4 regions of the Paenibacillus sp. J53TS2 genome follow, and region 1 is predicted to be linked to each of the others. Evidence: predicted binding sites of a transcription regulator. Region 1 holds the regulator's gene; each other region holds the start of a gene.
The links. The regulator Rex, encoded in region 1, represses fermentation and respiration genes when NADH is low (regulators of the CRP and FNR family bind a similar motif). The targets are predictions, from matches to a motif close to TTGTGAAATATTTCACAA.

Region 1 (3,180 bases):
TCCTAGCGTATTACCGTGCCAGCAGTCCCTCGAACGCAGCTTGAGCGTCGTGCCGAATACGCTCCTCATCAAGCGTCAGGCAAGCCCCGTGTTTGACGACCTGTTTGCCATTCACCCAAACGTGTTCGACGTCTTTTGGTCCAGCAGAATACACGGTGTGCGAGATGAAATCCGTTCGCGGCAGAAAATGAGCCTGCTCCGTGTTCAAGGCGATGAAATCCGCCTTCATGCCAGCCGCAAGCTTCCCGGTGTTCGGCAAGAAGACCGACTTCGCGCCGTACTCCGTCCCCATCTTGAGTGCTTCTAGAGCCGGAATCGCCGTCGGATCCCCGGATACGCCTTTATGAATCAGCGCGGCCAAACGAATCTCCTCCAGCATGTCCAGGTTATTGTTGCTGGCTGCACCGTCAGTACCCAGCGATACCACGACTCCCTTCTTCAGGAGCTCCGGTACTCTGGCAACGCCGCTGGCCAACTTTAAGTTGCTACCCGGATTATGAGAGACGGTAACGCCATGAGAAGCCAAGACCTCGATTTCCTCGTCCGTCAAATGTACGGCATGGGCGAGCAGCGTCGGGCGGGAGAACATGCCCAGCTTCCGCAGGTGCTCTACCGGGCGAACGCCGTAATCGTTCACGTTCTGCTCCACCTCGGCGCGTGTCTCCGACATATGCGTATGCATCGGTAGATCGAGATCGTGGGCGGCTTGTACGAACTTCTCGATGAAAGCCGGCGGACAGGTATATGGCGCATGAGGCGACATCATCGTCGTGATGCGTCCTTCCGCTTTACCGTGCCAATTCTGGGCAAACGCGATCGCTTCTTTAAGCTTCTGATCCTGCTCTTCCGGCGAGCATAGCCCGATCGCTCCGCGCATCAGTACGGCGCGAATGCCGGATTCCTCGACAACCTTGGCGACTTCGTCCATCTGATCGTACATATCCAAGAACGTGGTCGTACCGCCTTTAAGCATTTCCAGTACGGACAGCGCCGTTCCGGCATAAACGTCAGCAGCGGTAAACTTGGCTTCCATCGGCCACATTTTCTCCTGCAGCCAGGTTTGCAGTACCATGTCATCCCCATAACCGCGCAACAGCGACATCGCCGCATGACCATGGGTGTTAATCAGTCCTGGCAAAAATAACAAGCCTTTGCCGTCAAACGTTTCGGCGCCTTCCACGCCTTCCGGGCGCTCTTCTCCGATATAGGTGATCGAATCGCCTTCAACAAGCATATATCCATGAATCACGGGGCGATTGGTCTCCAGTACGGCAAACGTCCCGTTCTTAATTAACCATTTACGACTCATACGTTGGCTTGTTCCTTTCCATCCTCCAGATAATATGCCAAGCTAAGCAGGTCTGTAGTGAAATCGGCCGCATGAATCCGCACTTCCGACGGCACCTTGAGAATCGTTGGCGCGAAGTTCAGGATGGCTCCGATCCCGGCCGCAACCAGCTCGTCTGCCACGCGCTGGGCTTCTGTGTCAGGTACCGTTATGATCCCAATACGGATATTATTCGCTCGTACCGTAGCTACCAGCTCCTCAATCGGTTGAATCGTGATGTTGTTGATTTGGGTACCGATCTTTGCTGGCGATGCGTCGAACACGGCGACGATTTTCATATTATCCTTCAAATAAGCATTATAATTCGAAAGGGCTTGCCCTAGATTACCGGCACCGACTAACGCCACGTTAATTTGCTGGTCCAGGTTGAGAATCTGTTGAATCTTCTCGATTAGGTAAGCCACGTCATAGCCGATCCCCTTCCGACCAAAATCGCCGAAATACGCTAAATCCTTGCGGATTTGCGCGGGATTCAGATCCAACTTCTGGCCCAGCTCCTGCGAGGAGACCGTGGGGACCTCCCTGCGGCTGAGTTCGTTCAAGAAACGCAGGTAAACCGGCAGTCTGCGGACGACGGCGTCCGAAATTTTTTCTGACTTCATGCTTCGTTTCCCCCTATTCTTCAATGCGATCAATAAAGCGGTTTAGGCTTCGGGATTCAACCATTCCGAGATGCGAGGTACCATTTGATTCATCGGCATATGCTCCATCTTCGGTCCGGGCAAAGAGTATAAAAAATACTTCCCATAGTAAGACTCCAGGATACGGGTATCATAAACGATTACGATGCCACGATCCTGCGAGGAACGGACGAGTCGCCCGAATCCTTGCTTGAAGCGGATAACCGCCTGCGGGACGGATAACTTCATAAATGGGTTTTTCTTCTCCCGCTGCAGTCGCTCACTCTTGGCTTCCACCAGCGGATGGTTCGGCGGTTGAAAAGGCAGCCGCACGATCGCTAAACTTGTCAGCGCCTCGCCGGGGATATCTACCCCTTCCCAGAAACTGCTCGTCCCCAGCAGCACCGATGCATTTTGACCCTGGAAGCGCCGAGTCAGCTTGGTACGGCTACCGCTGTCCATCCCTTGCCCGATGACGGTGATCCCCTGCGCCGAGAGCAACTCTTTCAGCGGGTCATACACCTGTCTCAGCATCCGGTAGGACGTAAACAGCACCAGCATGCGGCCTTGCGTAGCCACCGCGGAATCTGCCAACGACTGCACCAACGTGTTAATGAAGTGATCATCTCCCACGCTGCCCTTTACGCTCGGAAAATCACGTGGAATGACTAAGAGTGCCTGGTCCCGGTAATTAAACGGAGATGGCAACATCGACGTAATCAACCGTTCCTCTTCCGCCGCCTCCGTCAGACCCAACTGCTCGATCATATATTGAAACGACTTATCGACTGACAATGTCGCGGAAGTCATAACGACGCTTTTTTTCCGATCGAAGAAAAATTCCTTCAACTGGGCGCTAACGTCAATCGGCACCGCGTACATTTGCAGCGAGCGGCTGCGGTAATTCCCGTTGGCTTCCATCCAATAAACCGTGTCTTCGCTTTCCAGCTTCATGAAGAACCGCAGTGATTCCCGTTCTCCAGCTAAATCCTTAAACAAGCCGCTGATATCGGTAAGCAGGCTTTCCGCAGCATAATCATCCTGCTCCTCCCGAATCTCAGACATGAGACGATCCCCTTTGCGAAGCACGTCGCCCAGACCCACGTAAATCTGGTTTTCGAGCGCGGTCAGTGTCTCCCAATCCTTCGGCTTTCGGGTCGGCAGCAGCCGATATACGAATTGCCCCGGATCGCCGGGGGCCGCATCGCTGCG
Region 2 (3,180 bases), on a different contig from region 1:
CTTCCTGAAGGTCGCTAATGCGATGCTGGCTCACGGTATCGTATAAACAATCCAATGAAAGCAAAAGAGTCGCCTGAAGGATTCGTCCTTCAGGCGACTCTTTTGTTTATCGACTTGAGTTTAGTAAGCCAAAGCGTCCAGTGCTTTGATATGAGACAAATACCGGATGTTGCTCGCTTCCTTCATCATCGTTGCTGGCAACCCGCGCAGCTGGGTATTGCTCGCGCCGATCGTCGCCACGGCGTCTTTGCGTCCCAGAGAGGCCAGCGTACCGGAGTTAACCGGGCTAAAACCGTTCATTTGCTTGCCGTACAGGTACGCGAACAAGTTGTAGCCGATCAGCTCGCCCATTTGCCAAGCGATTTGCGCCGTTGGCGGGTAAGGGCGGCCATCCGCGCCCATGTAAACGGCGCTGTCGCCGGCAACGAACACGTCCGAATGCGAGACGGACTGCAAGAAATCATTGACCGAAGCACGGCCACGGTTCACTTCAAGCCCCGATTCGCCAACGAGCGGATTCCCTTGCACGCCGCCCGTCCAAACGAAGGTGTTTGCCACGATTTTTTGCCCGTCTTTCAAATCGATCGTGTTGCCCTCCACATTGGTTACCGGCAGACCCGTCAAGAACTTCACGCCGCGTTTCTCAAGGCTGGCTGTGGCGCGTTCAATCAATACGTCCGGCAGTACCGGCAAAATCTTCGGTCCCGCCTCCACGAGCATTAGCTTAATGTCGCTTTGATTCACGCCATATTTCTTCGTCAATTCTGGCAGCTTGTCAGCGATTTCCCCAACAAGCTCAACGCCGGTCAATCCGCCGCCGCCGATTACGATGGACGCGTCCGCTTCATTACCGGAAGCAGCATATTCACGAATGCGCGATTCAATATGCTCGTGAATCCGTCTGGCGTCGTCCGCCGATTTCAGAACCATGCTGTACTTCTCCAAGCCCGGAATGCCGAAATAAGCGGTAATGCTGCCCAGACCCACGACAAGAGCGTCATAGGACAAGACGGTGCCGTCGGAGAGTTTCACTTCTTTCATATCGACCGAAAAATTCTCTACCTTGGCGATCCGCAAATCAATGTCTTTCCCCTTGAACAGCTTCTCCAGCGGCAAAGATACTGCGCGTTCAGAAATACTGCCCGCCGCAAGGCGATGCAGTTCGGTGATGATCTGATGCGTCGGAAATTGGTTGACCACCGTGATCCGAGCTTGTGATTTATCCATGAACTTACGGGCCGACAATGCGCTGAGTACGCCGCCGTAGCCGGCGCCCAAAATTACAATATGTTTTGACATAATCGTATTCCTCCGTTAGTTTTGATGACGGTCCCGTTCACCGGAGACTTGAAGATAAGCGTTCATGAAACGAAGCAGCTTTTGGGTTTGCGGATCCTTCAGCATTTTCATCAACCCAAACACGCCGATCACTTCTTGACTGTCCTCGGCGCGATCCTTCGCTTCGATCACGTTCGCCGCCAGGTGCTTCACTTTACCAACGACCGGCCCGGCAATTTCCGAAATCGCACCGACGGTGTCGCTCTTCAGGACATCATCCGCAGCCACCCCTTTGGCAAAATCATACGATTTCGTCAAAACCCCTACGAGTTCATTCAATTTCGGAAGCTGCTCTACCAGAGCCGTCAACGATTGCTGTACCTCCGGCTTCAAGAGCTGCTCCAGGAGCTCCTGCTGTCCGCTTGCGTTCGGGGCTGCAGATTGCTCCGCTTTCGTTTCAGTAACTGTTTCTGACATACTCGATTCTCCTTTGCGATAATCTGAGGACTCCCTGCCGAACTTCAGTTCATGCATAGTGTTCCTCCTTTGGATGCCTCTAACCCGTTTCGAGTTAGTGAAAATTTGCACATCTCAACCTTGAACAATCCGAATAAATTGTAACATATTTTCAATAAAAAAGGACCGTGTAAGTGATAAAATTCACGGCCCTTATTGATATCAATTTTCGATGAATTCTAAACTCCATAAGTAGAAGGTAATGTCTCTTTCAAAAAATCGCAAAATAGCTTTTCGGTCGGCGCAAGCTCCCGATTCGCCGGAATGATTACCCCGACGTCCCGGGTCACTTGCGGCTCCATCATTGGCAGCGACACCATCGTGGAGGGAATATGCTCCCCTAATGCGATTTCCGGAAGCAATGTCAAACCTAGCCCGGCGGCCACCAGTCCCTTGATCGCGTCCAGATCGTCCCCTTCAAACGAAACCTTCGGTTGAAAACCCATTTTGTCGCAAGCGTCGACCACGATTTCCCGCAGGATAAATCCTTTAGGAAATAAGACGAACACATCCTCCCGCAGGTCATCCAGCCCTACCGAGTCGCGGCCGGCCAATCGATGCCCGGCGGGTAACAGCACCTTGAAATTTTCGCGGAATAACGCCTCGCCTGTCACTTGCTGTTCCCCTTGGGGGACCGGGCCGATCATGGCCAGATTCATCACGCCGCCGCCGACCCAGTCCAGGAGTTCTCGATACGATCCATGCTGCAGTTGAAAATGGACCTCCGGATACCGGCGTCGGAAAGCCGATACAACCGTTGGTACCAGGTTTGCAGCGAGGCTGCTCGGAAAGCCGATTCGCACCGTCCCGCGCTCCGGATCGAGATATTCGTGAATCTCCTGCTGCGCCTGCTCGATTACTTTCATCATCTGTTCCATATGCTGCAGGAACTGCCGGCCAATCGGCGTCAACTTCACCTTGCGGCCTTCATGGACAAACAGATCGACGCCCAGCTCTGCTTCCAGCTTAAAGATCTGCCGGCTGACCGCCGACTGCGACACATGCAGCGCATACGACGCTTCCGTCACATGCTCCAGCTTAGCCGCCTCCATAAAGTATTGGATTTGCCTGAGCTCCATCCCCTCACCCCGTCCGCTGCATTTTGGTTTCTATCCGATAGAGTGCGTGTAAAGCTTACACCTTGTGAAATATATTAAACACCATTATATCGACTCCCCTTCGAAAACGGAAGCACAAAAGGCATATTGGTAAGGAGAATAGGAGGTTTATAGCCTGATGAGTGTGCCTGAAATGGCCAGTATATTCCATCCAAGTGTAAAAGTGCCGTTTATTTCACCCGTTAGCGCCAAAAGAGGCAGGGCAGGATGCAAAAATACAGTTCTTTTCAGCGATTCAGGCCGTACTAGGTCGATTAGGTTGAAATCA
Region 3 (3,180 bases), 180 kb from region 1:
CGATCGTCGGCCAACCTGCGGTAAAAATCGCGGAAATGTGCGGCATCGACGTGCCGGCTGGAACGAAAATTCTCGTTGCTGAAATCGAAGGCGTGGGTCCGAAATTCCCGTTGTCTGCTGAGAAATTGAGCCCTGTACTCGCTTGCTACAAAGTGAAAAACGCGGAACAAGGCATCGAACGTGCTCTGGAAGTCGTTCAATTCGGCGGCATGGGTCACTCCTCGGTCATCCACTCGGATAATGAAGAAGTGATTCAAAAATTCTCGGAACGGATGCCGACTTGCCGGATCCTGGTAAATCAGCCTTCCTCGCAAGGCGGTATCGGCGACATCTACAACACGAACCTGCCGTCGCTGACGCTGGGCTGCGGATCGTATGGACGCAACTCGACTTCGTCGAACGTCACGGCTGTCAATCTGATCAACGTGAAAAGGGTGAATCGTCGTACCGTGAATATGCAATGGTTTAAAGTGCCTAACAAAATCTACTTCGAGAAGAATTCGACGCAATACCTGGCCAAAATGCCGGACATCTCCCGCGTGCTGATCGTCACTGACCCGATGATGGTGAAGCTGGGCTATGTGGAAAGAGTGGAACACTATCTGCGTCAACGCCAAACGCCGGTTGCTATCGAAGTGTTCTCGGATGTCGAACCGGATCCATCGACGACGACCGTGGAACGCGGGACCGAGCTGATGGCCAAATTCCAACCGGACTGCATTATCGCCTTGGGCGGCGGTTCGCCAATGGATGCGGCGAAAGGCATGTGGCTGTTCTACGAATATCCGGATACCGACTTCCATAACCTGAAGCAAAAATTCATGGATATTCGCAAACGGATCTACAAATACCCACGTCTGGGACAAAAAGCGAAATTTGTTGCGATTCCAACAACGTCGGGTACGGGTTCCGAAGTCACCTCGTTTGCGGTTATTACGGACAAAGTCAACGGCAACACGAAATATCCTTTGGCGGATTACGAGTTGACGCCGGACGTGGCGATCATTGACCCTGAATTTGTATACAGCTTGCCGAAGGTTGCGGTAGCCGATACCGGTATGGACGTACTGACACATGCAATCGAAGCTTACGTGTCGGTGATGGCCAACGACTTTACGGACGGCCTCGCGATCAAAGCGATCCAACTGGTGTTCGAGTGGCTGGAGAAATCCGCGCTGACCGGCGACAAACTGGCCCGCGAGAAAATGCACAACGCTTCGACCCTGGCGGGTATGGCGTTCGCGAACGCATTCCTCGGCATCAACCACAGCTTGGCGCATAAATGGGGCGGCCAATACCATACGGCGCATGGACGCACGAATGCGATCCTGATGCCGCATGTGATCCGGTACAATGCGAAGAAACCTACGAAATTCGCCGCTTGGCCGAAATACACGAACTTCGTGGCCGACGAGCGTTACGCGGAAATCGCCCGTATCCTGGGACTTCCGGCTCGCACGACGGAAGAAGGCGTGAAGAGCTTGATCAAAGCCATCCGCGACCTGAACAAAAAACTGGGCATTCCGGAAACGTTCCAAGAGCTTGGCTTCGATCCGAAGGATTTTGAATCGCGCGTCGATTACTTGGCAGATCGTGCCTTTGAAGACCAATGTACGACGGCGAATCCGAAGCTGCCGCTCGTAACTGAACTGGCTGATGTATATCGCGACGCCTTCTACGGAAGATTTGAAGAATAAGTGAACATCGCTTCATGAAAACGTGACAAATATCACTTAATGTGATATTTGTCACAATCTTTTTATAGGACATAAGCTATGATTACATTATAAATGATCCCTCATAGAGTGATGATGGAGTGGAACCCCGGTCCGGATGGCCGGGCACAATTATTGTCTAAGTTGTGAAAAGTATCACAAATTTTAGGGATCATGAAGCGCGGGATATATCCTTCAAACCGCGACCACTATATAAAATGGAGGGAATAAAGATGTCGGTGATCGAAAAAGAAGTGCAAGAAGTGCAAAACGCATGGAGAGGCTTCAAACCGGGCAAATGGATGAATGAGGTGAATACCAAGGATTTCATCGATACGAACATCACGCCTTATGTCGGTAACGAATCTTTCTTGAAAGGCGCTACGGCTAACACGAAGGCCTTGTGGGAAATCGTATCGGGCTTGTCCAAGAAAGAAAGAGAAGCTGGCGGCGTATTGGATGTTGACGTAAACACGCCTTCGACCATTACTTCCCATGCTCCTGGATACCTTGACAAAGACAAAGAACAAATCGTTGGTGTGCAAGGCTCCGCGCCTTTCCAACGCACGATCCGTCCTAACGGCGGCATCCGGATGGTTATTACCGCTTGTAAAGCTTACGGCTTTGAGCTTCCGGAAGATATCGTGGATCTGTACACGAACGTTCGTAAAACACATAACCAAGGCGTATTTGATGCCTATACTGCAGATATGAGAAACGCTCGTCATACCGGGATTATCACCGGCTTGCCAGATGCTTACGGCCGCGGCCGCATCATCGGCGACTATCGCCGCGTAGCCCTGTACGGCGTGGACTTCCTGATCAATCAAAAGAAACAAGAGCATGCCGAACTTGATGTTGACGTGATGAGCGAAGAAGTCATTCGCCAACGCGAAGAGTTGTCCGAGCAAATCCGCGCTTTGGGCGAGTTGAAACAACTGGGTCAAATGTACGGGTTCGACATCGCTAGACCAGCAAACAATGCGAAAGAAGCTTTCCAATGGCTGTATTTCGGATACCTTGCAGCCGTTAAAGAACAAGACGGCGCTGCAATGTCCCTTGGCCGCGTATCTTCGTTCCTCGACGCTTATATCGAACGCGACCTGGCTGAAGGCGTGTTGACGGAAGAAACGGCTCAAGAGCTGGTTGACCACTTCGTCATGAAACTGCGGATCGTAAAATTCCTGAGAACTCCGGAATATAACGAATTGTACAGCGGCGACCCAACTTGGGTAACCGAATCGATCGGCGGGATGTCTGTACAAGGCGTAACCCGCGTAACAAAGAACAGCTTCCGCTTCCTGCACACGCTCTACAACCTGGGGGCTGCTCCAGAACCAAACCTGACCGTGCTCTGGTCGGATAAACTGCCGGACGCGTTCAAGAAATTCTGTGCCAAAGTATCGATCGAAACCAGTTCGATTCAATACGAAAACGACGATTTGATGCGTCCGATCTACGGCGA
Region 4 (3,180 bases), 130 kb from region 1:
CTAATTTTTTCGTTGTGCGACTAGAGAAATACTTCCTAAATCATACCTAGTGCTATTTTCTGTTTTTTGAAACGAAGGGAATGCACTCAAGATCAGATCGTTGAATGAATGCAGCTCCCGGACGGAATTTTCCGTTGCAGGGAGCTGCTTTTTCATTAAATAATAGGAGAACGGAAATTCTAAAATAATTCTTTACCGAACGTTCTCAATATGATAAACTCAAGATGAAAGGAGGGACCGCCCATTGGCCAGAGCCAAACAATTTGACGAGGATACGGTGTTGCTGAAAGCGATGAAGCTATTTTGGGAACAAGGCTATGAGAGAACGTCGATGCAGGATTTGGTCGAGCAAATGGGAGTTCATAAGCGCAGCATGTATGACACATTCGGCGATAAGCATTCTCTGTATGTCCGAGCGCTGAACCGGTATCAGGAAGTGATCGCGAAACGGATGGTGGAGGCGATGAACGGAGCCCGTTCCACAAAGGAAGCGATCCGCGCCTTATTCGAAATGGTGATCTATCCGGAAAAGGGATTCCCGGCGGGCTGCCTGATGGTGAACACGGCGGTTGAGCTCGCAACGATCGACGCGGATGCCAGGGCTTTCGTGACCGAGGGTTGGGCGCATTCCGAGATCGTGATCCGTGGGCTGATCGAAGCCGGACAACGATCAGATGAGTTAGATCCGTCGTTGAACGCGGAGGAGCTCGCGTCCTATTTCAATAATGCCTTGGCTGGCCTTAGGGTAATGGTGAAGACAGTTGAAGATAAAGAGAAGCTCGTCCGGATCGTCGATACGACGTTGTCTTTGTTGAAGTAGTCTTTTTTTTGTACAAAAGAGAATGATCATTCTCAATAAACATCTATCTAAAGGAGCGAGTACGATGGGAAAACTAGCAGGTAAAGTAGCGTTGATTACTGGAGGGAGCAGCGGGATTGGATTCTCCACGGCCCAATTGTTTGTAGCCGAAGGGGCGAAAGTTGTCATAACGGGAAGGAACCCGGACAATTTGAAGAAAGCGGTGGATACGCTGGGCACATCCAATAGCATTGGCGTGGTATCGGACGCGGCTGATCCGGAGAGCGCCGAGAAGGCCGTCGCGGCAGCAGTGGAAGCCTTTGGCGGATTAGACATCGTGTTTGCCAATGCCGGGATCAGCGGAAGTACGCCACTCGGCAGTACGGACCCGTCCCTGTTTAAGCGCATTCTCGATATCAACGTCGCCGGTGTATTCTTCACGATTCAAGCGGCTTCGTCCCATATGAGAGAGGGGGGCTCCGTGATCCTGAACGGTTCTGTTCTGGCCAAAGCCGGCAGTCCGGGGTATGCCGCTTATGCTGCGAGCAAAGGGGCGGTCACAAGCATGGCGCGGGTTCTGGTTTCGGAACTGGCACCGCGCGGGATCCGCGTCAATACCGTCGTGCCGGGCGCCACGAAAACGCCGATTTGGGGAGATACTGCTGCACCAGCTTTTAATCAGCTGGAAGATTATTTGAAACGCAGCATCCCGCTGAACCGAATGGGCGAACCTATAGAACTGGCAAATACCGTGTTATTTCTGGCTTCAGACGATGCATCCTTTGTCAACGGGGCGGAAATCAGCGTAGATGGGGGCTCAGGCTCTTCACCGATGGGAACGCCGCTCCATACGCAACGCTAACAACTCCTCCCGTCAGGGGGTTCATATACATTAAAGCCGGTCGGTTTCCGATCGGCTTGTTCACTCGAACAGGAGGAAGGTGGAAAAATGATGAACAAGCTGTGACTTGTTATGTGAAAAAAAGCACATTTAAAGTGAAATAAATCACATTATATGATTCCACTTTTTTTTATAATTCAAACTGAAGATAAAAACAGGAGGGAAATCAAATGAAAATGGTCAAAGGTTTGGTAGTAGCAGGGATTGCAGCGGCGTTGCTGGCAGGTTGCGGTTCGAATAACGGGAATACGGCGGAAAACACAAATAAACCCGCTGAACAAACCGACGTAACGACGACGGCATCGATCGTAAACCAAGCGGATGCGTTCACGAATGCAGTCAGCGAAAAAGGGACTTGGATCGTCGCGATTCTGGACGACTTGACAGTCGATAAGGATGTTGTAGTTGCTGGTGAATTCCATGACAAAAACGATGCTGCAAAAGACATCTATCGTAAAATCGCGCTGTACACCCAAGACGAAGATCACAACATCACCGCTTCGTTTACATTGACGGTTCCTAAACTGACGGTACAAAGTGAAAACCTGAGAATTCAAGGCGGTACCGTGAAAGGTGACGTCTATGTAGAAGCAAACGGGTTCAACTTGGATAAAACCGCTACGATCGACGGCAACCTGTACTTCGCCAACGCGGACGTGCAAGCTAGCGCGAAAATCGACGGTAAAGTAACGGGCGCAACAGAAGTGAAGTAAGTTTAGTCCTAATCATAACGAAGGCCAACCAATCAGGTTGGCCTTGTTTTTATACCAAAAATGATTTTACGAATACATAGATCCGTTAATCCTCCCACATTCAGATAATAGTTCTACGTCTTCAGAGGGCGGGAGGTTGCGGTTTGCCCGGCCGTATGTTCTAATCGCAGTAGCTGCGTTCCGCAGCGGAAGACCCGGTGGAGGCGATCGGTTATGAACTTGAATAATCTCTATTTTCATATCCATTACTGCAATAGTAAGCAACCAAACGATGGCAAGAAGATCAGGACCCAAATTAGCAGAACGCTTCAGCATCATGAGCTGCTGCTTGTAACCGGAGGTAAGGGCAGCTTAACGCTGAGCGGCAAGAAGCATCTCGTTCAGGAGGGGTTGATCTTTTACTTGCGTGCGGGGTTACCGCATATGATTGAAATGGATGAAGAGGAGCCGATTTGTTTCTATTCGGTCCACTTCAGCTATACGAGCATCGGATATGACGAAGGCGCTTGGTCTATCGGAAAGGAACATGAAAGGCTACCGTTGCCGCCGATGCGCATACTGCAAAATGGATACTTGGTCGTGGACGCCTTTCAAAGGCTGACGGCCGCCTGGTCCGCCAAACTGCCGGGTTATGAGCTGTTGGCAAGAGCCAGATTGCAGCAGCTGCTATATGAAATCTTCTTACAGGTAAAGAGACAAAATCAGAATCACGCGGTTGCGCTTAAAGTCGAAAAGGTGATCCAACATATGCGTGAGCATCTTACTGA

Region 2: KJS42_RS05765 (DUF1641 domain-containing protein) is a predicted target of Rex. The motif match lies at 1,851-1,868, and genes of this name have one in related genera.
Region 3: pflB (formate C-acetyltransferase) is a predicted target of Rex. The motif match lies at 1,860-1,877, and genes of this name have one in related genera.
Region 4: KJS42_RS11620 (polymer-forming cytoskeletal protein) is a predicted target of Rex. The motif match lies at 1,794-1,811, and genes of this name have one in related genera.

Annotation. Positions count from the first base shown of each region.
Region 1 is NZ_BOSK01000004.1:186,834-190,013, reverse strand. Features, by position in the region: gene KJS42_RS11000 (amidohydrolase) at 11-1,309, opposite strand; gene KJS42_RS10995 (redox-sensing transcriptional repressor Rex) at 1,306-1,974, opposite strand; gene dinG (ATP-dependent DNA helicase DinG) at 1,993-3,180, opposite strand, start outside.
Region 2 is NZ_BOSK01000002.1:259,120-262,299, forward strand. Features, by position in the region: gene gdhA (NADP-specific glutamate dehydrogenase) at 1-46, shown strand, start outside; gene KJS42_RS05760 (NAD(P)/FAD-dependent oxidoreductase) at 121-1,299, opposite strand; gene KJS42_RS05765 (DUF1641 domain-containing protein) at 1,315-1,755, opposite strand; gene gltC (glutamate biosynthesis transcriptional regulator GltC) at 1,974-2,873, opposite strand.
Region 3 is NZ_BOSK01000004.1:8,087-11,266, forward strand. Features, by position in the region: gene adhE (bifunctional acetaldehyde-CoA/alcohol dehydrogenase) at 1-1,697, shown strand, start outside; gene pflB (formate C-acetyltransferase) at 1,949-3,180, shown strand, end outside.
Region 4 is NZ_BOSK01000004.1:319,564-322,743, forward strand. Features, by position in the region: gene KJS42_RS11610 (TetR/AcrR family transcriptional regulator) at 245-820, shown strand; gene KJS42_RS11615 (SDR family NAD(P)-dependent oxidoreductase) at 885-1,661, shown strand; gene KJS42_RS11620 (polymer-forming cytoskeletal protein) at 1,871-2,413, shown strand; gene KJS42_RS11625 (helix-turn-helix transcriptional regulator) at 2,627-3,180, shown strand, end outside.